2 regions of the Clostridium sp. RTP31139st1_H3_RTP31139_211217 genome follow, and region 2 is predicted to be linked to the other one. Evidence: a T-box and tRNA genes for the amino acid it is inferred to sense, from the RefSeq annotation. Region 2 holds a T-box; the other holds one or more tRNA genes.
The links. The T-box of region 2 lies ahead of pheS (phenylalanine--tRNA ligase subunit alpha). A T-box ahead of a tRNA ligase gene usually reads a tRNA of that ligase, here a tRNA-Phe.

Region 1: it encodes a tRNA-Phe, which carries the amino acid that the T-box ahead of pheS (phenylalanine--tRNA ligase subunit alpha) is inferred to sense. The anticodon was not compared.

What each region holds. Positions count from the first base shown of each region.
Region 1 is NZ_JBCOAB010000081.1:47-6,780, reverse strand. Features, by position in the region: gene fusA (elongation factor G) at 214-2,301, shown strand; gene ABUA17_RS18065 (hypothetical protein) at 2,466-2,702, shown strand; gene ABUA17_RS18060 (CinA family protein) at 2,812-3,318, shown strand; gene ABUA17_RS18055 (CPBP family intramembrane glutamic endopeptidase) at 3,501-4,457, shown strand; gene ABUA17_RS18050 (SH3 domain-containing protein) at 4,521-4,958, opposite strand; tRNA gene ABUA17_RS18045 (tRNA-Phe) at 5,100-5,175, shown strand; gene ABUA17_RS18040 (hypothetical protein) at 5,438-5,644, shown strand; gene ABUA17_RS18035 (uracil-DNA glycosylase) at 5,699-6,376, opposite strand.
Region 2 is NZ_JBCOAB010000008.1:82,312-101,547, reverse strand. Features, by position in the region: gene ABUA17_RS05590 (TrkH family potassium uptake protein) at 115-1,461, shown strand; gene ABUA17_RS05585 (potassium channel family protein) at 1,472-2,143, shown strand; gene ABUA17_RS05580 (TrmH family RNA methyltransferase) at 2,155-2,937, shown strand; T-box leader at 2,998-3,218, shown strand; gene pheS (phenylalanine--tRNA ligase subunit alpha) at 3,345-4,364, shown strand; gene pheT (phenylalanine--tRNA ligase subunit beta) at 4,382-6,760, shown strand; gene ABUA17_RS05565 (DUF2156 domain-containing protein) at 6,801-7,685, opposite strand; gene ABUA17_RS05560 (hypothetical protein) at 7,853-8,338, shown strand; gene ABUA17_RS05555 (glycerol-3-phosphate responsive antiterminator) at 8,506-9,063, shown strand; gene glpK (glycerol kinase GlpK) at 9,089-10,582, shown strand; gene ABUA17_RS05545 (NAD(P)/FAD-dependent oxidoreductase) at 10,791-12,218, shown strand; gene ABUA17_RS05540 (NAD(P)/FAD-dependent oxidoreductase) at 12,230-13,483, shown strand; gene ABUA17_RS05535 (DUF1667 domain-containing protein) at 13,485-13,844, shown strand; gene ABUA17_RS05530 (pentapeptide repeat-containing protein) at 13,980-14,624, shown strand; gene cax (calcium/proton exchanger) at 14,859-15,905, shown strand; gene ABUA17_RS05520 (class I SAM-dependent methyltransferase) at 16,318-17,481, shown strand; gene cls (cardiolipin synthase) at 17,697-19,121, shown strand.

The DNA.
Region 1 (6,734 bases), on a different contig from region 2:
GTCAAATTTAAAAGTTACTATAATAATTTTAAGTAATTGCTAGAAGCTTAAAGAGAATAGAAGAATATGAAATATGTACTATTTAGTTGATTAAATTCATAAAGATTAAGTATAACTTTAAATAATAATAGACAATAAAAGTGACAATTAATCAATCTATATAAAGAAAGGTGGGTGAGGGATAATACTACATTATAGTATTATCAATAAATTATGAAAGAATATAATTATAAAAACCTTAGGAATGTAGGATTAATAGGACATGGAGCAACAGGAAAGACATCTCTAGCCGAATCATTATTATTTTATACAAATAATATAGATAGACTTGGAAAAGTTGAAGATGGTACTACTGTAATGGATTATGAACAAGAAGAGAAAAAAAGAAAAATATCATTATCTACATCAGTGGCTTCATTTGAAGACAGTAACGTTAAGATTAATATAGTTGATATGCCAGGATACTTTGATTTTCAGGGAGAAATGGCTCAAGGAATGAGAGCTGTTGATATAGCAACTATCGTAGTATGTGCAGCATCTGGTATTCAAGTAGGTACTGAAAAAGCATGGGACTATTGTGAAAAGATTAAATTGCCAAGAGCATTTTTTGTTAATAAGATGGATAGAGAAAATGCTAATTTTGATAAAGTTTTAGATCAAATGAAAGAAATGTTTGGAACTAGTGTTGTTCCTATTCAATATCCAATAGGAAAAGAAAGTGATTTTAATGGAATTATAAATGTAATTTCAAAGACAGCATTAGTATATAATGCTAAAACTTCAAAAATGGAGACTTCAGAAATTCCAGAGGATTTAAAAGATAAAGTTGAAGAATGCAAGCAAATGGTAATGGAAGCTGTTGCTGAAACAGATGAAGAACTATTAGATAAGTATTTAAATGATGGTGAATTATGTGATGAAGATATATATAATGGATTAATAAAGGGTTGTGCTAATGGTGATATAGCACCAGTTTTATGTGGTAGCGCTATAAAGATGATTGGGATTAAATCAATGATTAATAGTATAATTAAATGTTTTCCATCACCAGAGCACTCACTTCCACAAAAGGCAATTAATTTAAGTAACGATGAAGAGGTTTTCATAAATATTGATGATGATAAACCATTTTCTGCTTTTGTTTTTAAGACTATTGCTGATCCATTTGTAGGCAAAATATCATTGTTTAGAGTAATGACTGGAAAGATAAGTGGAGAAATGACTGCATTAAATACTAATAAAGATAAGCAGGAAAAACTAAACCATTTATTCTTTATGAAAGGTAAAAATCAAATTCCTACACAAGTTATTTCAGCTGGAGATATAGGGGCAGTAGCAAAATTACAATATACAGCAACTGGAGATACATTATGTAGTGATAAGTTAAAAATTATGTATGATAAAATTAACTTACCGAATGCAGTAATGCCTATGGCTATATTACCAAAGTCTAAGGGAGATGAAGAGAAGATATCTCTATCATTATCAAAGTTGATGGAAGAAGATCCTGTATTTAAGGTTGAACGAGATGTTGAAAATGCAGAAACTATAATTTGGGGATTAGGAGAAACACACCTTGAAGTAATAGCTAATAGAATTAAGAGTAAATTTGGGGCAGATGTAGTATTACAAGAACCAAAGGTACCTTATAGAGAAACTATTAAAGGTAGTTCAGATGTACAAGGAAAACATAAGAAACAATCAGGTGGACATGGGCAATATGGTGATGTAAAGATTAAATTTGAACCAAGACAAGATGGGGAATTAGATTTAGAATTTGTAGATAAGGTGGTAGGAGGAGCTGTTCCTAGAAACTTTATACCTGCAGTTGAAAAGGGATTAAGAGATTGTATATCTAATGGGGTTTTAGCTGGATATCCAGTAATAGGACTTAAGGCAACATTATATGATGGTTCTTATCATCCAGTTGATTCTTCAGAGATGGCATTTAAGGTAGCGGCATCAATAGCATATAAAAAGGGATTAGAAGCAGCTCAACCTATTTTACTTGAGCCAATTATGAGTGTTCAAATATTAGTACCTGATAATTATATGGGAGATGTAATGGGAGATATTAATAAGAGAAGAGGTAGAGTAATAGGAATGGAACCAGAAGGAAGAGCACAAAAAATATATGCAGAAGTACCTATGAGCGAAATGTTTACTTATGCAACAGACTTAAGATCTATGACACAAGCAAGAGGAGTCTTTACAAGTGAATTTTTAAGATATGATGAAGTACCTGCAAATGAGGTAAATAAGATTTTAGATGAAACAAAAAAAATGAGGGCAGAAGCATAGCAAAAGAAAATATTTATAGGCCATATCAAAATCGATATGGCTTATTTTTATAAAAAATAAAATATGTAGAATAAAATTGATAAAAGATGCATAAAATAAGGACAGTTAAGAGATATTATATATAATAATATGGGGTATGAGAGAAGTAATAGGAGGGTAAAGCAATGCCAGACTATAAAATGGATATTAGAGGGAAACTAGGACTTAGTGAATATAGTGATATCTATGATTATATGGGGATAGTAGATAAAAATGATAATTTTACTATAACAGTAGATCAGTCAAATAGGCAACATGTAAATATTATTACCTCCATGTTAAAAGAAAGTAATTTTTCTATATTAGAAGAGGGAATAAATAATTTAGGGGATTATTATATTAGTGCCAATAAATATAAGTAAAAATCTCTAAAGTGCTTAGCTTTAGAGATTTTTATTTAAAAAATATTTATGTAAATGTAGAAAATAATGGTTTATAATTGTAGTTAGAAATTATTTTGAGGTGAGTTAAATGAATATACAGGGTAATAATGAAAGTTCTATAGAAAATATTATAGGAAATATTTTATGTAATAATAATTTAACTATATCTACAGCAGAATCTTGTACTGGTGGATTAGTTGCAGCAAAATTAATATCATATGCAGGAATATCTAGTTCATTCTTAGAAGGGGCAGTTACTTATTCAAATGAAGCAAAAATTAAAAGGCTTGGAGTAAAAAAGGATACTTTAGAGAAATATGGTGCAGTAAGTGAAGAAACAGCAAGAGAGATGGCTGAAGGGATTGCTAAGGAAAGTTCATCAAATGCATCAATTGCAACAACTGGGATAGCTGGTCCAGGTGGTGGAACTAAAGAAAAACCTGTAGGTTTAGTTTATATAGCTGTACATTTGAATGGAAAGACAAAAGTTGATAAATGTAATTTTGATGGAAATAGAAATGAAATAAGAAATTTAGCCACAAATTATGCAATTAATATGATGATAAAAGAACTTAAAGATAATAATTATAGATAATTTAGATAACGAAAAATAATCCCAATAATATTATCTAATACATTAAAGGGATTATTTTTGTATATAAATAAAATGGGGGAGAGGCGATTAACTATGAAGTTTAAAACTTCATTTATATTATTGTCATCATTTAAATTTAATATACATTAAGTAAATAAAATTTTTAGTAAAAGGAGAAATTTATGAAAAAGGTTGCTAGGGCCAATACATACTTTTTAATAATTATATTATTACAGCTGTTTTTGCCTGTATCAAAAATATTCAGTTTATTCAATATAACAGATGTTAGGTTAATGCTTTTTATAAGTCATACAATTACATTTATCGTTCCAGCGATAATATATTTAATAGTTACTAAGCAATCACCAAAGGATGTATTAAAATTAAACAAGCTATATTTTAAAGATGCACTTTTAATTATATTGCTTGCATTTGTATGCCAACCTATAATGACATTTTTTTCTTTAATATCACAATTCTTTTTTGAAAATGAAATAGGTAACTTTATGACAGAAATAGTTAATTCACCGTATATTATCTTGTTGCTTTTAGTAGCAGTGTTACCTGCGATAACGGAAGAAATAACTATACGTGGAGTAGTATTATCGGGATATAAAAATAAAAATATATATTTGTCTTCAATGATAACAGGATTATTATTTGGAATAATGCATTTAGATCCACAACAGTTTTTATATGCAACAGTTTTAGGTGTTGTGCTAGCTTTAGTTGTTAGAATAACAAATACAATATTTGCTTCTTCATTAATTCATTTTTTGATTAACGGAACGTCAATAACTATACAAAAAGTAATAAGCTTATTTCCACAAAGTGATTCAGTAATGGAACAAGCTTCAGAAATAAGTATAAAAAGTTTACCGATTGGAGAAAAATTAGCAATGGCTGGCACATATGGTGTAATAGCATTAGCTTTTGGAATAGTAGCTTTTTTTATACTTAAAAAATTAGCAGATTTGAATATTAGAAGAGGAATAATAGATAAAGAAGAGATGAGTGTAAGATATTGCAATAGTGATGAGAAAATATTTAATATTCAGTTTAGCTTTATTATAATACTTTATTTAATATTTATGTTGAGAGTGCCGATTATTAGATTTATTATAAGTTTAATTATGTAATATATAATAAGAGTCTATGTAATGAATGACTATTAATAGCTTTTAAATTACATAGACTTTTTATTATTTGAAATTAGTTGATATGTCTTGAGATGTAGGGCAAATAAAAGAAAAATCATTTTTATTAATCCACCCGCGACAGTTATAAGGAGTATCAATAGGTAAACTTACATAAAACCAAGTTTCGTTGCTTACAATGGCACTATCCAATATTTTAACCTCCATCTTAACATTCAATGTTTTAAGTTTTGGTGAATCAGTGGTTGGTGCTAGAAATATAATAGATTCATTATTTGCTATTGCGGTTGTTATTGATGGTCGAATAAATTGAACATCGAGATATTTTGTTTTTGCAATAGAATTTCTATATTCATTTCTAATACTATTAAATTGAGAAGTAGTTCTTCGTATCCGATCTTTGGCTACATTTAGCTTATTTTCATAATAAAAATACATAAATATAATAATTAATATTAATACTAAAAATATAATGTATTTCAAAGTTACCTCCAGAATAATTGTTATATAATATATTTATATTTAGAGGGTTATAAAAAATTACTACTAAAAAATATACTTATAGTTTATTTAGTAAAAAGTATTTGACATAATATAAAAAATATTGTATATTAAAGTTGTTAAGGCTCGATAGCTCAGTCGGTAGAGCAGAGGACTGAAAATCCTCGTGTCCCTGGTTCGATTCCTGGTCGAGCCACCAGGTAAGTAACTTACTAATATAGTAAGTTGCTTTTTTTTTATTCTCATAAATTTAAGAATAAATACAAAAATAAAAGGATATAATTAATTATTTAATAAGTTTTTGTAGAATGCTATAAAAAGTATAAAATAACTCTTTACATAAAATGTTATAAAGAGTAAAATAAATTTATAGTAAATTCATTTATTGTTAAGTTTAAATTAAGATATATTTAATAATTTAATTATATAATTTAATTATAAAGAATAAGGAGGATATGCAGATGGTAGAAAAGATAATGCTTTCAGATAAGGATTATGAATATTTAACTAAAGGAATAGCAAGTGGAGTTGGTATAGGAACAATTATTGGAATGCTACTACAAGATATAATACTTGGATTTGCAGCAGGTGGAGTTATTGGTATTATATTATCATTTGTATATTCTTATTATAGAAAAGCAAAGTCACATAAAAAACAAAGTTGCTGAAATAGATTAAGATGAAAAAGTTAGATTCATTATAAAAATGATCTAACTTTTTATTTATATATTTTCTATTTGCCAATCAATAGGTTTTTTATTAACAGATATAAGAAATTGATTAATTTTTGAAAATGGTTTACTTCCAAAGAAACCTCTTGAGGCAGATAATGGGCTAGGGTGTACTGAAGAGAGAATTAGATGTTTATCATTAGTTATTAATTTTTTCTTACTAATAGCATTATTTCCCCATAGTAAAAAAACAACAGGATCATCTTTTTCATTAACTAAAGATATTATTTTATCCGTGAAAATTTCCCAACCTTTATTTTTATGAGAATTAGCCTCTCCAGCTCTTACTGTAAGTGAAGTATTTAATAAAAGTACGCCTTGATCAGCCCATTTTTTTAAATAGCCATTATTAGGAATATAGCATCCTAAATCTGAGTTAAGTTCTTTATATATATTTAATAATGAGGGAGGGATTCTTACACCTGGATTTACAGAAAAACTTAATCCATGGGCTTGATTAGGTCCATGATAGGGATCTTGACCTAGAATAACAACTTTCACATCTTCATAAGAAGTATAATGTAAGGCATTAAATATATCATATTTATCAGGATATATTGTTTTTGTATTATATTCATTTTTTAAAAATTCTCTCAAAGTTAAATAATATTCTTTTGAAAATTCATCTTTTAAAAGTTCATTCCAATCATTTTTTAATATTTGTTTCATTTTAATCACCTCTATGTAAGTATATTTTAATCAATAAGTTATAAATTTTAGATAATTATAGCACAAACGTTACCTAGTATATCAATAGTAGAAAAATAAAGAAAAAGAAAGAAAAAGCATATAAAATTAGAATTATTTGAATAAAATAATGAAAAAATGAAAATTATAATAAATAAATAGTGTTAAGATAAAACACGTCGCTGATGACAAATCAAACAAATGAGTTGATTGCAGAAGCGAATGATACTTATCATATCGATGATAAATGTCAAAAAAACTTTTGAAAAAAAAGTTGTTGACATAAAATTAAAGAAATGATAAGATAAGGAAGTCGCTTGAGGGCGACGGAGTAAATGGT
Region 2 (19,236 bases):
ATTACTATGAAAAGTTAATTAAAGATGGTAAAATACATGGTGAACTTTTAAATAATAAAAAGAAAAAAATAGAACAAAATAATATTATGATTCTTATCATTAGGAGGTGAAGTAATGAAATGGAATTTTAAAAGTAATATAAAATTAAAAGGAGTGCAAATATTAGCTTTAGGCTTTATAATAGTAATTTTAGTGGGAGCAATTTTACTTACTCTTCCCATTTCTAGTGTTAGCGGAGAAAGTACAGATTTTTTAGATGCATTATTCACTTCAACATCAGCAGTATGTGTTACTGGATTAGTTGTAGTGGATACAGGAAGCTATTGGAGTATGTTTGGACAAACGGTAATTATGATTCTTATAGAGATTGGTGGACTTGGATTCATGTCTTTTACTACTTTAATTGCAATTCTTTTAGGGAAAAAAATTACTTTGAGAGAAAGGCTAATTCTACAAGATGCTATGAATACCTTTAATATTCAAGGACTAGTAAAAATGGTTAGATATGTTTTAGTATTTACTATTTCAGTACAATTCTTTGGTGCATTATTATTATCAACTCAATTTGTACCTCAATTTGGCCCAGGAAAAGGGGTTTTTTATAGTATTTTTCATTCGATTTCAGCTTTTTGTAATGCTGGATTTGATGTTTTGGGAAAAGGAAATAGCTTAATGTCTTTCAATAATAATATAGTAATAATGATGGTTATTTCTATATTAATAATTATAGGTGGATTAGGTTTTACTGTTTGGAGTGAGCTATATACTTGTAAAAGTATAAAACGTGTTTCAATTCATTCAAAAATGGTTATTTTAATGACTACTGTATTAGTTTTAGGTGGAGCAATATTAATGTTTTTATTTGAACATAATAATTCAAACACTATTGCAGATATGTCATTTATTGATAAATTAATGAATTCCTTATTTGCTTCTATTACACCGAGAACAGCTGGATTTAACAGTATTTCTACAGAAGGAATGAGCACAGCTGGACAGTTTTTAACTATAATTTTAATGTTTATTGGTGGTTCGCCTGGTTCTACTGCAGGTGGTGTAAAAACTACTACAATAGGAGTTTTAATTGTAACTGTAATTTCAGTAATAAAAGGAAGAGAAGATTCTGAAGTATTTCAAAGAAGATTTAGTAAAGATTTAGTATATAAAGCATTTACATTATTATTTGTTGCATTTACTTTAGTTATTGTTGTCACTATGCTATTATCATATACAGAAAAAGGTGCAAGCTTTATAGCATTATTTTATGAAACAGTTTCAGCAATGGGAACAGCAGGTTTAACTTTAGGTTTGACACCAGAATTAAGTAGTGTAGGAAGAGTTCTAATAATAATGATGATGTATTTAGGAAGAGTGGGTCCTTTAACAGTTGTATTATCTATAACAAAGAAAAAGGTAAACTCTGGTATTAAATATCCAGAAGGAAAAATTTTAATAGGTTAGGGGAATAAAGATGGCAAATACTAAACAATTTGTAGTTATAGGATTAGGTAGATTTGGAGAATCAGTTGCTAAAACTTTATATTCACTAGGACATGATGTTTTAGCAATTGATATGGATGAAGATTCAGTACAAGAAATATCAGATAGTGTTACACATGCAGTACAAATGGATGCAACTGATGAAAATGCATTAAGAACATTAGGATTAAGAAACTTTGATGTTGCTGTAGTAACTATTGGATCAAATATTCAAGCTAGCGTAATGATTACTTTATTAGTTAAGGAACTGGGTGTAAAATATATAATTGCAAAAGGTCAAAGTGACTTACATGCAAAAGTATTATATAAAATTGGAGCTGATAGAGTAGTATTACCTGAAAAAGATATGGGAGTAAGAGTTGCTCATAACTTAGTATCAGCAAGTATTTTAGATTTTATAGAATTATCTCCAGATTATAGTATTATGGAATTAAGAGTACTAAATGAATGGGATGGTAAAACTTTAAAAGAGTTAAAACTTAGAAGTAGCTATGGAATAAATATTATGGCTATAAAGAAAGGTGAAAATATTGATATTTCACCAAAAGCAGAAGAGGTATTATCATCTGATGATATTATAGTAGCAATAGGATCAGCGGATGATTTAAGCAATTTAGAAGATATGTTAGTAAAGAGAAAATAAGAGGTGTAATGTTGGTAGTTATTGAAAGTAAAGACAATGCATTATTTAAGAATACAAGAAAGTTAAAAGAAAGGAAATATAGAACTAAAGAAAATAAATATATAATAGAGGGATTTAGATTAGTTCAAGAAGCATTTAAAGCTAAATGTAGTATTGAGTATTTAATTGTAAATGAACATGGTAAAGATAAAATAAATGATTATTTACAAGAATATGTGGATAATATTAAGATATATGAATTAAAAAATGAATTATTTACACAATTAGTTTCTACAGAAAATACTCAGGGAATTATAGCAGTAGTAAATATAAATAATTCTATTAAAGATATAAAGGGTGATTTTTATTTATTATGTGATAAGGTTCAAGACCCAGGAAATTTAGGAACTATTATTAGAACAGCGCATGCTGCAGGAGTTAATGCAATAATATTAACAAAAGGGACTGTAGATATATATAACGATAAGACAATAAGATCTACTATGGGTTCGATATTTTATGTACCTATTATTTACGATAATGATTTAAGCTTTTTAAAGAATCTTAAAGATGAAGGTTTTAGTTTAGTGGCAACATCACTAGAAGAATCAAAAAACTTTTTTGATGAAGATTTAAGTGGAAAAGTAATTTTATCAGTTGGAAATGAAGGTAACGGGATAAGTGATGAAATATTTGACTTGGCTGATAAAAAAGTTAAGATTCCAATGCCTGGTGGAGCAGAATCTTTAAATGTAGGAGTTGCAACTTCAATTATTTTATTCGAAAAAGTAAGACAAAAACTTTGTAAAAATTAATTTAAAACTGGGTATTGAAAAAAATCTTGGTTATTTGTATAATAAATTGTAAATAAATATTTAAAGACTGTGAATGAGAAAGTAAATTTGAGAAAGTGTTCAGGGAGAAAAGATCATAGACTGCAAGTCTTTTTACATGGACTCTTATTGAAGTTCCCTCAGGAGTCCTAACTGTGAAGTAATAGTAGTAGTTAGCGGTTGAAGCCGTTATTTAATTAAGATGGATATGAAATTATTTTTCATATCAATTAGGGTGGTAACGCGGATATTCCGTCCCTTTGTGGGGCAGGGTATCCTTTTTTTATGGGAAAATTTATAAAAGTATTTAAGTTTTTATAAATAAATGAAGATATTAAAAATAAATACGCCCATTAAAATTTTATTAAAGTAAGAAGGGAGAACAAACAATGCAAGAAAAATTATTAGCAATTAAAGAAGCTGCTTTTAATGAAATATCTGCTGCTGAAAATAGCGGAGCATTAGAAGAAATAAGAGTTAAATACCTTGGTAAAAAAGGTGAGCTTACTACAATATTAAGAGGTATGGGTTCATTAACACCAGAAGAAAGACCAATAGTTGGTAAATTAGTTAATGAGGCTAAAAGTGAAGTTGAAGCAAAATTAGAAGAGGTTGGAACTGCAATCAAAACTAAAGAAAAAAATGCTAAACTTGCAAGTGAAGTAATTGATATATCTCTTCCAGGGAAGAAGCAAGTTATAGGAAAGAGACATCCTCTTGATTTAACATTAGAAAGAATGAAAGAAATATTTATTTCAATGGGATTCAGTATAGAAGATGGTCCAGAAGTTGAGCTTGATCATTATAATTTTGAAGCTTTAAACATACCAAAGGATCATCCAGCAAGAAGTGAACAAGATACTTTCTATATTAATGATAATATAGTTTTAAGAACTCAAACTTCACCAATTCAAATTAGAACAATGGAAAATCAAGAGCCACCTATAAAGATGATATCTCCAGGGAAGGTATATAGATCAGATGCTGTAGATGCTACACATTCACCAATATTCTACCAAATGGAAGGTTTAGTAATTGATAAGGGAGTTACTTTTGCAGATTTAAAAGGAACTTTAGAGTTATTTGCTAAAAAGATGTTTGGGGATAAGGTTGTAACTAAGTTTAGACCACATCACTTCCCATTTACTGAACCATCAGCTGAAATGGATGCAACTTGTTTCGTTTGTGAAGGAAAAGGATGTAGAGTTTGTAAAGGAAGCGGATGGATTGAAATTTTAGGTTGTGGAATGGTTCACCCTAACGTTTTAAGAAACTGTGGAATTGATCCTGAAGTATATAGTGGATTTGCTTTTGGATTTGGTGTAGATAGAATGGTTATGCTTAAGTATGGAATTGATGATATAAGAGCATTATACGAAAGTGATATGAGATTTTTAAATCAATTTTAATTAGGAGGTAAAGTAATATGAAAGTACCATATAATTGGTTAAAGGACTACGCTGAAGTTAACGTAGATCCACATACATTAGGAGATAAATTAACTCTTTCAGGCTCAGCTTTAGAAGAGGTTATAATACAAGGGGATAACATAAAAAATGTTGTTACAGGTAAAATTACAAAAATAGAAAAGCACCCAGATGCTGATAGATTAAATATTTGTCAAGTTAATATAGGAGCAGATGAGGAAATACAAATAGTTACAGCTGCTACTAATATGAAGGAGCAAGACATAGTACCAGTTGCTCTACATAAGTCAATTTTAGCTGATGGAACTGAAATTAAAAAAGGTAAAATGAGAGGGGTAGTATCTAACGGTATGTTCTGTTCTGAAGAAGAACTTGGAATAGCTGGAGATGAACCGGTTCATGGATTAATGATTTTACCTGCTGATGCTCCATTAGGAATGGATATAAAAGAATACTTAGGGTTAAATAAGGCTATATTAGATTTTGAAATAACTTCTAATAGACCAGATTGCTTAAGTATGATTGGTATGGCAAGAGAAACTGCTGCAACTTTAAGAACATCGTATAAAATGCCAAACTTTAATTATGAAGCTAAATGTTCAGCTAATATTAATGATGAACTAAAAGTAGAAGTTAGAGATGAATTATGTAGAAGATACATGGCTAAAGGTGTAAAAAATGTTAAAGTTGAACCATCACCAGGATGGATGCAAGAAAGACTTTTAGAAGCAGGTGTTAGACCTATAAACAATATAGTTGATATAACTAACTTTGTTATGTTAGAGCTAGGTCAACCAATGCATGCATTTGATGCAAGACAAATAGAAAGTAAAACAATAGTTGTTGAAAGAGCTTTAGACGGAGAAAAGTTTACAACATTAGATGAAATAGAAAGAGAATTAGATTCAAGTATCTTAATGATTAAAGATGGTTCTAAGTCTGTGGCTGTAGCTGGAATAATGGGTGGATTAAATTCAGAAATTCAAGATGATACTACAGAAGTAATATTTGAATCTGCAAACTTTGAAGGAACTAACATAAGAGTTAGCTCTAAAAAGTTAAATTTAAGATCAGAAAGTTCTTCAAGATTTGATAAAGATATAGATCCAAATTTAGCTAAACTTGCAATAGATAGAGCATGTGCATTAATTTGTGAATTAGGCTGTGGTGAAGTTATGGAAGGAACTATTGACGTTTATAATAATGTTAAGGAAGAAGGTTCTATAACTGTAGATTCTAATTGGATAAACAAATTCCTAGGAACAGAAATTTCTAAAGAAGAAATGAAAGAAGCTTTAGATTCTTTAGATTTAAAGACGGAATTAAATGGTGATGATTTAGTAATAACTATTCCAACATTTAGAATAGATATTGCTATAAAAGAAGACATTGCTGAAGAAGTTGCAAGAATTTATGGATATGATAAGATTCCTACAACTATATTTAAAGTTTCAACTGAAAGAGAACCAAAGCATAAAAATGAATTATTAAATGATAAGGTAATTGAAATAATGGTTGGTAGTGGTATCAATCAATCTATTAGTTATTCATTTGTATCTCCTAAGGTATTTGATAAAGTAAATATACCTGCAGATAGTGAATTAAGAAATGTAGTTAAAATCAAGAATCCATTAGGTGAAGATTATAGTGTTATGAGAACAACTACTTTACCTTCAATTATGGAATCTTTAGGAAGAAACTATTCAAGAAACAATGACTATGTAAGATTATTTGAAATTGGAAGAACTTATATTCCAAATGAAGATGAAACTAAATTACCAACTGAAAAGAATATTTTAACTATTGGTATTTATGGTAATTGTGATTATTTAGATCTTAAGGGAATAGTTGAAAATGTAGTTGATGGATTAGGAATAGCTAAGGCTAAATATGTTAGAGAAAGCGAAAACCCAAGCTATCATCCAGGTAAAACAGCTGCACTTATGGCAAGAAATAAAAAAGCAGGTGTATTTGGAGAAGTTCATCCAGATGTAATTGAAAACTATGGAATAGATGTTGATTGTTATGTTGCAGAGCTTGATTTAGATGCTTTATTTGAAGCTTCAAATATGAATAAATCATATAAGGCACTTCCAAAATTCCCAGCAGTTACAAGAGATATAGCTTTATTATGTGATGATTCTATATTAGTTGCTGAAATAGAAGAAACTATAAGAAAAGCTGGTGGAAACTTAGTAGAAAAAGTTCAATTATTCGATATCTATAAGGGAGCACAAATTCCAGAAGGTAAAAAATCAATAGCTTATGCAATTGCATATAGAGATGAAAAGAAAACTTTAGAGGATAAAGATATAGCTAAAGTTCATGATAAAATTCTTAAAGCATTAGAGCATAAATTAGGTGCTGTTTTAAGATAATTATTAAAGTATAAAAAGGAAGCTGAATTTTCAGCTTCCTTTAAATTATTATTAATGATTTTTTTAATAGATATAGAGGATAATATGAAAGTTTTGACTTTCTTAATCCAGGACAACCACAATCTTCTTCCCTATTAATATATTTCGTATTTTTAAAATTCTTATTTATAAATTCTCTGTTTATAAATGCATATATGCCTTTATAATTTATATCACAACGTTCAATGTGGATGATGGCTGTATCATTTAATATTTCACCAATTGAAAATCCAACAAGATTATTATTTACATAAACTGCAATACTTTTTAAATTTAAATAGTTTAGGTTATGAAGTAAATTAGTTATTTCTACTGTTTCACAACGTAATTCTTCACAAAGCTTATATTTGTTTTCATGCCACTTTTCTATTAAAGCTAAACAATCTTGAATGATTTTTTCATCATCTATCGATTTTATAATATAATTATAAGATTTTATAAATGAATTATAGTGATTTTTCTTTTGATGATACTTTTTCCCAGACAAATTTAACAATTCATCAGTTGAATATACATATTCAAAGTTGTCTCTGTTTTGGATTGTTTTGAAAGGAAAACTTGTATATTTTTTTAGGACATTAATAAAATTATCTTCAATATCCCCAAATAGATAAATAGTGTCGGTTGGGCTTAAGCTTTTTAAAGTTAATATTAAGTCTTCTAATTTATTTTTATCATAGCCAATAGGCATCATAAAAAAAGTTCCATCTTCTGTTTCCTTTTTTATTATTAAGCAATCATTTATGATAGAATATTGTGTTTTGCAAAAATCTTTCCATAAATAAAGTGTTACAAAAGAATATTCATAAGATTTATTATCTATTTTGCACAAATATTTCTCAAATAAATCTTTATCTTCTAAATTTATGCTTTTAAAGTTTTTCAATTTACCATCTCCTCTTAATAAGGAAGAAAATAGTATATATATTATTTTATTTTTGTAATTAAAAGATGTGTATGTTAATACTTGATTAACAAAATTTTAGGAATTTAATTTGGCTATAAGAATATAATTCAATGAATAATAAATTTATATAAAGGGTTAGGTAGAAGATGAAGTTACAAAATTTGATTTTAAACTTGTCAAAAGATGATATATTAAAGTTAATATCACTTCAAGATAAAACTATAGTTAAATCATTAGAATTAGGTGATCAAATAAAGATAAGTGGAATTTATAAGTTAATGGGATTAAATGTTGATTTCAATGGAATTATGAGTATTAGCAGTTTTAAAAATAATGTCATATATATTACCATTAATGAATTTAAAATTTCTAATAAAACATCAAGTAATCCATTAGTTAAAGGTTCGATTGCATTACTAACAAAATCTATAAATGATATTGAAGGAATGACTTTAAAAAATAAAGTGCTTACAATTGATATAGAAAAAATAGTACAAGCTTATTGTACAGATACTTATGGAATAAAACTTGATAAATTAGATATAAATACTTTAAATACTAAAAATGGATCATTAGAGTTTGGAATAAATGTTTTAGATTTAAATTTAAAGAATTTGAGCGTACCTAAATAATTAGTAAGATAGGATTATATTTTTTATTAGAATTACTAAATGTTAATGATAATGAGAAATATAATCTTTTTTTATTAACAATAAGGTTTATAATATCTTTATGAATAGTAAAACATATGTTATTATTACCATGTAAACAATTTAATTATAAGGTTAAGGAAAAATTTATGAGAATGAATGAATTATTGAATGAAAATCCTATTATAGCAGCAGTTAAGGATTTTGATTCACTTCAAGAGGCATTAGAATCAAATATAAATATAATATTTATATTATTTGGAGATATATTATCAGTAAGTGAAATAAGTAAAAAAATTAGAGATAAAAATAAAATTGGTATTTTACATATTGATTTAGTTGAAGGACTTTCTAGTAAGGAAGTTTCAATTAAGTTTATAAAAAATAATACTTATTTTAATGGAATAATAAGTACAAAAGCAAATGTAATTAAATCTGCAAAGCTACATGGCTTGATTGCAATTCAAAGGTTTTTTATTTTTGATACAATTTCACTTAATAATAGCAAAAGTCATATTATTTCGGAATGTGATGCTATTGAAATATTACCAGGTGTTATACCAAAGGTAATAAAGAAAATAGAAAATTGTACTAATAAACCTATTGTTGTTGGAGGGCTAATTGATAATAAAGAAGATGTTATATCAGCACTAAGTGCAGGTGCAACAAGTGTATCAAGTAGCAAGAATAGTATTTGGAAAGTTTAATTAAGTAATATAGGAGTGATTAATTATGAAGAAATATATATTGTCATTAGACCAAGGAACTACTAGTTCTAGGGCAATTATATTTGATAGGGAACAAAATATTTATGGAGTTGCACAAAAAGAATTTAATCAAATATATCCAAAAGAAGGATGGGTTGAACATAATCCTATGGAAATATGGTCATCTCAATATTGTGTTCTTCAAGAAGTTTTAGCTAAGACTAATATAGAACCTGAAGAAATAGCGGCTATAGGAATTACAAATCAAAGGGAAACAACTATTGTATGGGATAAAGTAACTGGAGAGCCAATTTATAATGCAATTGTTTGGCAATGTAGGAGAACAGCTGATATATGTGAAGAATTAAAAAAAGAAGGTTTTGATAAATATATTAAAGAAAATACAGGATTATTAATTGATGCCTATTTTTCAGGTACAAAAATAAAATGGATATTAGATAATGTTAAAGATGCAAGAAAGAAAGCTGAATCAGGGAGATTGATTTTTGGTACTGTAGATTCTTGGTTACTTTGGAAGCTTACTAATGGTAAGATTCATGCAACTGATTATACAAATGCATCAAGAACTATGTTATTTAATATTAAGACATTACAGTGGGATAAAAATATTTTAAATAAATTAAATATACCATTATCTATGATGCCAGAAGTTAAAAACTCATCAGAAATTTATGGATACGCCAACTTAGGTGGAAAAGGAAATGTTCAGGTTCCAATAGCTGGGATTGCTGGGGATCAGCAAGCAGCACTTTTTGGGCAAGCAGCATTTAATAAAGGTGATGCAAAAAACACATATGGAACTGGTTGTTTCTTATTAATGAATACAGGTGAGAAATTAATAGAAAGCAAGCATGGATTAATTACAACAATAGCTATAGGATTAAATGGAAAGATACAATATGCATTAGAGGGATCTGTTTTTATGGGTGGTGCAATAATTCAATGGTTAAGAGATGAAATGGAATTAATTACAGATGCAAAGGATTCAGAGTATTTTGCTCAAAAGGTCAAAGATAATGGTGGCGTTTATATTGTTCCAGCTTTTGTAGGGCTAGGTGCACCGTATTGGGATATGTATGCAAGAGGTTCTATTTTTGGATTAACTAGAGGGGCAAATAAAAATCATATTATAAGAGCAGCTTTAGAAGCAATTGCATATCAAGTTAGAGATTTATTAGATGCTATGGAAGAGGACACTGGATATAAAATAAATGTGTTAAAGGTTGATGGAGGTGCTAGTAAAAATAAATTTTTAATGCAATTTCAGTCTGATATATCAAATATTAAGGTTTGTAAGCCGATAATTACAGAAACAACAGCTTTAGGTGCAGCTTATTTAGCTGGACTTGCAGTTGGATATTTTGAAAGTACTGAGGAAATAGCACAAGGATGGTATGCTAGTGAATCGTATAATCCTAAATTAGCTGAAGAAAAAAAAGAAAAATTATATAGTGGATGGAAAAAGTCAGTCAAAAGGTCTATGAATTGGGAAGAGTAATTTGCAAAATATGGTAGTTGTGTTATAATGTATATATATTAAATATGGGTGTATGAGAAATAGAGTCAAGCACAAAAACAGAGGATTAATTTCCTTGTTTTTGGCTTGGCTTTTTTTAGTAGTGTAATAAGAATGAAATATAAAAATGAACTCATATTATAATGTATAAAAATTACTTTTCAAAGTAAAAAAATAAGAGGTGAAGTTTATGTATGATGTTGCAATAATAGGTGCAGGAGTAATTGGTGCATCTATATTTAGAGAATTAACGAAATATAATTTGAATGTCATTGTAATTGAAAAAGAAAATGATGTTTCAATGGGGACATCAAAAGCAAATTCTGCAATTGTTCATGCTGGGTATGATCCCAAAGAAGGAACATTAATGGCTAAGTATAATGTAAAAGGAAATAAAATGTTTGACAAAATTTGCAAAGAATTGCATGTGCCATTTAAGAGAAATGGTTCACTAGTATTAGCTTTTAATAATGATGATTTAATAACAATAAACACCCTCTTCAAAAATGGAGAAAAAAATGGAGTAAAGGGATTAAAAATATTAAATAAAGAAGAAACACTAAAAATGGAACCCAATATTAATAGTGAGGTTAAAGGTGCTTTGTTTGCACCAACTGGTGGAATAATAGGACCATTTGAATATACGATAGCATTAATGGAAAATGCTGTTCAAAATGGTGGTGAAGTTATCTTAAACAGTGAAGTTGTTTCAATAACTAAGAATGGAGTATTTATTATCAAAACTAAAGATAATAAGGAATATAAAAGTAAATATGTTATTAATGCTGCAGGAGTATATGCTGATAAAATTCATAATATGATTTGTAAGGAAAAATTCAAAATTAAACCAAGGAAAGGTGAATATTATGTAATGGATAAGGACGTAGGTAATTTTGTAAATCATACAGTATTTCCTTGTCCATCAAAGTTAGGAAAAGGTATTCTCATAACACCAACTGTTCATGGTAATTTGTTAATTGGACCTAATGCTAGTGATATTAATGATAAGGAATCATTAAAAACTACAAATGAAGGATTAGAAAATATAAGGGAAAGTGCAACACATACATGCTCGAAGTTAGACTTTAGAAAGTGTATAAGAACTTTTGCAGGACTTAGGGCAGTAAGTGATAAAGATGATTTCATTATAGGCGAAGATAAAGAGGTAAGAGGATTTATTGATGTTGCTGGTATAAAATCACCGGGTTTAACTTCAGCACCAGCTATTGCAGAAGATATGATTAACATATTAGCAGATGCAGGATTGAAACTTAATAAAAAAGATAATTTTAATAGAAATAGGGAAATAATAAATTTTATGGAATTATCAGTTGATAAAAAGAAAGAATTAATTCAAAAGGATAGTAGGTATGGAAGAATAATTTGTAGATGCGAAGGTATTACAGAAGGTGAAATTGTAGATGCAATTAACAGATCATTTGGAAGTATTACTTTAGATGGGGTTAAAAGAAGATGTAGACCTGGAATGGGGAGATGTCAGGGTGGTTTTTGTGGACCAAGAGTTCAAGAAATTATAGCTAAAGAGCTAAAGTTAAAAATGGAAGATATATTACTAGAAAAAGATGGTTCAACTATATTATTTGGTAGAACAAAGTAGGGGGATATATAATGTGTTATGATTTGATTGTAATAGGTGGGGGACCTGCAGGATTAGCCTCAGCTTATGAAGCTAAAAAGCAAGGAGTAGAAAAAATATTAATAATAGAAAGAGATAAAGAATTAGGTGGAATTTTAAATCAATGTATTCACAATGGCTTTGGGCTACATACATTTAAAGAAGAATTAACAGGACCTGAATATGCTGAAAGATTTATTGATATGATTAATGCTACAGATATTGAAGTAAAATTAGATACTATGGTTTTAGAAATAGATAATGAAAAAAATGTACATGTTGTAAATACTATTGATGGATATATGATACTTAAGGCTAAATCAATAATATTATCAATGGGATGTAGAGAAAGAACTAGAGGAGCAATTGCAATTCCAGGAGATAGACCATCAGGAGTACTAACAGCAGGGGCTGCTCAAAGGTATATAAACATGGAAGGATATATGCCGGGTAAAGAAGTTTTGATTTTAGGTTCAGGTGATATAGGACTTATAATGGCAAGGAGAATGACATTAGAAGGAGCAAAGGTAAAAGGGGTTATTGAATTAATGCCATATTCTAATGGATTGAATAGAAATATAGTTCAATGTTTAAATGATTATAATATACCATTATATTTGTCACATACTGTAACAGATATCATAGGAAGAGATAGATTGGAAAAAGTTATAATAGCTAAAGTTGATAAAAAAGGAAAAATTATAAAAGGGACTGAAATTGAATTTGATGTAGATACTTTATTATTATCTGTTGGATTAATTCCAGAAAACGAACTTTCTACAAAAGCTGGCATAGATAAAGATATAAGAACAAATGGTTTAATTGTAAGCGAAAGTATGGAAACTTCAATAAGGGGTGTTTTTGCATGTGGTAATGTTCTTCATGTACATGATTTAGTTGATTTTGTTACAGAAGAAGCTAAGAGAGCTGGAAGAAGTGTTGCTAAATATTTAAGAAATGAATTAGATTATTCTAATTATTTGCATGTTAAAAATGGAAAAAGTATAAAATATGTCATTCCTCAAAAGATAAATATTCAAGCAATAGAAGATAATCTTACAATGTTAATGAGAGTAGATAATATTTATCATAATAAAAAGATAGTTGTAAAATGTGATGAAACTGTAATTGCACAATTTAATAGAAAACATTTAGCACCTTCAGAAATGGAAAAAGTAATTATAAGTAAATCAATTATAGAAAAAGTAAAAGGAGATTTAGTAGTTTCTTTAGAGGATGGTGAATAAAATGAATAAAGAATTAATATGTATATGTTGTCCTATGGGATGTCATTTAAGTGTTGATATTGAAAATAAAAAAGTCAATGGAAATACTTGCAAAAGGGGAGAAGTATATGGATTAAATGAGGTTATTAATCCAGTCAGAGTTATTACTTCTACAGTAAAAATTAAAGGAGCAGCTTTTACAGTATTACCAGTAAAAACTAAGAGTGGAATACCAAAGAAATTAAACTTTGAAGTTATGAAGGTAATTAATAGCATTACTGTTAAGGCTCCCATTAAGTGTGGAGATATTATTATAAAAAATATACTAAATACCGGAATTGATTTAGTTGCAACAAGGAGTATGGAAAAAGTAAATAGTTAAATGTAGAATTCACAAATAGAAATAAGAGTTTTTATTTGTGAATTTTTATTAAGTTAGTTAGTAATTATTATATGTTAAATATGTCTAATATAATATATAATAATTATTATGTTGGATAGATGAGGAGAGAATTTTATGCCAAAGTTAATTAAGATACAAAATCCAAAGTTCATAGATGAAGTAGAGGAAATTATAGATTTAAGAGAAGAGTTTATTTATAATGAAAAAATTCAAAATAAGCTTATAGAAAATACTGATATTGAAAGTAAAAATGATGTAGGAATAACTGTAGATAGTTGTATTTTTAATAACATTACTTTTATAGATTGCAGTTTTGAAAGAGTTGATATAATAGATACAGTATTTAAAAATTGTGACTTATCTAATGTTTCATTTGTTGGAGGAAGTATACATAGAACACAGTTCATAAATTGTAAGCTTGTTGGAGCTAGATTTGATGAATGTAATTTAAAAAATGTTTTATTTGAAAATATCTTAGGAAAATACTCTAACTTTTCGTTTAGTAAAATAAATAATGTCAACTTTATAGAAAGTAATATGACAGAAGCTGTATTACAAGATGTTAAATTTGATAAAACAGTATTTGAAAACTGTGATTTAACTAATGGATTTTTTAATAATACATTTTTAGGAAAAATGGACTTAACTACATGTGAGATTTCAGGAATTGATGTAAATATACCTAATGTATATGGAGCAACTGTTACAACAATGCAAGCTTTAGACTTAAGCAGATTATTGGGATTAAATATAAAATAGATTTTAATGTGAATTATATTAAAATACTTTAAAGTAGCTAGTTTAAATTTAAAGCTTTAATTTAATTAAGTTAACTTAGGAAAATTCCTTTTATACGCACTAATTAAAGCTAAGTAAGATACTTCATTATTGAGTTTATGAGATTATTTTTTTAGTATAGTTTATTTTTATAATAATTATTGGAGTAAATGGAGAAAATACAACATATATAGATATGAAGTGGATGTGAAATATATGAAATTTTTAAAATTTATGCTGATATTTATTCCAATTAGCATTATAGGTAAGTTTATGCACTTTTCATCAGCAGTGATGTTTATCTTAGCAGCTCTTTCTATTATTCCTCTAGCTGGATTAATGGGAGAAGGAACAGAGGAAATTTCTTTTTACTCTGGCCCTAAAATAGGAGGATTTTTAAATGCTACCTTTGGTAATGCTACAGAATTAATAATTTCTTTTTTTGCTCTAAAGCAGGGATTATTTGAAGTCGTGAAGTCTTCAATATCTGGATCAATTATAGGAAATATCCTATTAGTATTAGGAGCAAGTATGTTATGTGGAGGAATAAAACATAAAACTCAAAAGTTTAATAAAAATGTAGTTGATGTTACTTCTAGCATGCTTTTGTTTGCAGTTATTGGACTATGTATACCTGCTGTATTTACACATACTTTTTCTAATGATTTATTAAATACAAAGTATGAAGGATTAAGTTTAGCAGTTTCTATTATAATGTTTATATTATATATTTTTAGCTTAATTTTTTCCTTTTTTACTCATAAAGAACTTTATGCAGTTAAATACGAAAATGAAGATGAAAAGGCAAAATGGTCTTTAACAAAAGCAATTGTAATTTTAGTAGTATCAACTATATTTATTGCTATAGAAAGTGAATTTTTAGTAGATGGAGTAGAAGGAATCACAACAAAGCTTGGTTTAAGTGAAACTTTTGTTGGAATAATTTTAATACCAATTATAGGTAATGCAGCTGAGCATACTACAGCAATTTCTATGGCACTAAAAAATAAAATGGATGTGGCAATAGAAATAGCAATAGGTTCAAGTTTGCAAATAATATTATTTGTTGCTCCTATTCTTGTATTTTTAAGTTTATTATTTACACCTATGACTATAATATTTAATCAATTTGAATTAATAGCATTAATTGTAACGGTATTAATAGCTAATAAAGTTGCTGGAGATGGAGAGTCAAATTGGCTAGAAGGAGCTCAATTAGTTGCAGTATACTTAATTATAGCAGCAGGGTTCTTTATATTATAATGTGTATACTGCAATTAAAAATGAAATTATAAAAAAATATTAAACTAAAAATGGAAATGAGCACTTAAATTTCATAGGATTATATATTTAAATGTGAAGAAAATAATATTGTAGTATTTATTAATATTACAAATCATATTTTTATATTGGAGGATAAAACTATGAGTGAAAATCATGATTGCTGTTGTAGTAGTCAACAAGAAAAAGAAAAAAAGGCAAATAACTGTGGATGTAAGCATAGAAAAAGTAATAAGGCTCAAAATATAAAAGAAAATTATTAAAATAAAAAATAGCTAGTATATTTAAAATATATACTGGCTATTTTTCTTTATATAAGTATAAATAGTACTGGTAAAATACTATTATATGAATTAAAATAACTATATATTATACATAATAAGGTGAGATGTAAATGGAAGAATTAAAGAAAACATTAGATGAAGTATTTGAAAAAGAAGTTATAAAAATAGTAATAAGTAATAAAGTGAAAAAGGATGAAAAATATAACAAAGTTAATATAAGTTTAAAAGAGAATAATAAGAATAAATTTTATCAAATAGAGAAATTTACGGATAAACAAGTATTTCATGAAAATATAAAAATTGATGAAATAAATGAAAAAGTATATGAAATAATAGACGGTAAATATAAACAAATGACAGCTTGGTCTAGCAGTGAAACTTTCGATTTAAAGATATCTAAAAAGGGAAAGATATTTTTAGGTAAAAAGAAAAATGATAATTCTAAAATTATTACAAAAGGACATAACAAGGAAAAGAATTATATATTAAAAGAAGGTATGATTATTGAACCACTTATAGATTTAGGGGTATTTACTAAAGAAGGTAAAGTAGTTAATTCTAAGTATGATAAATATAAACAAATTAATAGATTTATTGAAATAATTGATGATGAAATTAAAAAAAATGATTATAAAGAATTAACAATTTTAGATTTTGGATGTGGTAAATCTTATTTAACTTTTGTATTGTATTATTATTTTGTGAAAATTAAAAATATAAATGTTAAGATGATTGGATTAGATTTAAAAGAAGATGTAATTAAAAAATGCAATGAAATAGCTAAGAGATATAATTATGATAACTTACATTTTGAATTAGGAGATATTAACGGATTTAAATATAATAATAAGGTTGATATGGTTATTACTTTACATGCTTGTGATACTGCAACTGATTATGCGTTGTATAATGCAATAAAATGGAATAGTAAAATGATATTTTCAGTTCCATGCTGTCAGCATGAGTTTAATGCACAAATGAAAGCAGAGGAACTTTCAATATTAACTAAATATGGAATAGTTCAAGAAAGAGTTGCCGCATTAATGACAGATAGCGTAAGAGCGAATTTATTAGAGTGCGCCGGGTATAAAACACAGCTTTTAGAATTTATTGATATTGCACATTCTCCTAAAAATATATTAATAAGAGCATCTAAAGCTAATATATCTAAAGAGAAAAAAGAAAAATCATTAGTTGAAGTTCAAAACTTAATGAATACATTTAGTTTTGAACCAACATTATATAATTTATTAAGTAATGATAATTTAATTTAGTTTTTTATGAAAGCAGTAAATGTAGTATAAATTTACTGCTTTTTTCATATTCAAATTACTAAGGTAAGATTGATAAATAGTTTAGGGGGATAGTATGAAAAGTAATAAGAAAAGGGTATTTCATATTATTTATGGGAGAACTTTTATTATAATATTTTTACTTGCGATACAGATTTATATATTAATTAGTGCATTTAATTGGCTAAGCAAAGGATATGCATATATATACAATTTTCAATATTATCACTACTATATTAGTAATTTATATTATGAACAAAAAAGGTAATCCTTATTTTAAACTGGCGTGGATGATACCGATATTAGTTTTTCCTATATTCGGAGCTTTGTTTTATATGTTTGTTGAATTTCAAATAGGTGGTAAATTAATAAATAATAGATTATCGGAGGTTATTGATGAAACACAAAAATTTTTATCACAAGATGAAAATGTTATTAATGAGTTAAAAAGAGAAGATATGCAAGTAGCTAATTTAGCAAGATATATGATTAGTATAGGGAAATATCCTATTTATAATAATACAGTAGTGAAATATTTTCCATTAGGTGAAGATAAATTTAAGGATATGATTATTGAGTTAGAAAAGGCTAAAAAATTTATTTTTATGGAATATTTTATAATTGAAAAAGGGTTTATGTGGAATTCTATATTAGAAATATTAGAGAGAAAGGTTAAAGAAGGTGTAGAGGTAAGGGTAATGTATGATGGTATGTGCTCATTATCCTTATTGCCGTATAATTATCCAAAAAAACTAATCGATAAAGGAATCAAATGCAAGATGTTTTCTCCAGTTAAGCCAGCATTATCTACATCTCAAAATAACAGAGATCATAGAAAAATTCTTGTTATTGATGGGAAGGTTGCTTTTAATGGGGGAATTAATATTGGAGACGAATATATAAATAGATATGAAAGGTTTGGGCATTGGAAAGATGTTGCAGTTAAACTTTCAGGTAATGCAGTAAAAAGTTTCACGTTAATGTTTTTACAAATGTGGGATATTGATGAAAAGAGTCATGATGACTTTTATAAATATATATATGTTGATAATGAAAGTGAAAAAAATAAAGCTGATGGATATATAATGCCTTATGGGGATAGTCCTTTAGATAGTGAAAATGCTGGGGAAAGTGTATATTTAGATATATTAAATACAGCGAAAAAATATGTTCATATAATGGCACCTTATTTAATTATAGATAATGAGATGATGACTGCATTAACATATGCTGCAAAAAGAGGAATTGATATAAAAATTATATTACCTAGTAAACCAGATAAACTATCAGCATTTATGTTGGCTAAAACCTATTATAGTGAATTATTACAGGCTGGGGTAAGGATATATGAATATACTCCTGGATTTGTTCACGCAAAATTATTTTCTAGTGATGATGAAAAAGTTGTTGTAGGAACTATAAACTTAGACTTTAGAAGTTTATATCTTCATTTTGAATGTGCTACTTTTATTTATAAGAATAAAGTAATTAAAAGTATAGAAGAATATTTTATAAAAACTTTAAATAAATGTAAAGAAATAACTATAAAAGAATATAAAGATATTAATGTGATTTTTAAAATTTGTGGAAGAGTTTTAAAACTGATAGCTCCGCTAATGTAAGTATAAAGAAATCATGATACGAGAATACCTCTTCATCATGATTTTTTTTATTTAGTAATATTTGTTTTAAATTACTAAGTAATTACATAATAATAGAATGTACAAGCAATAATAT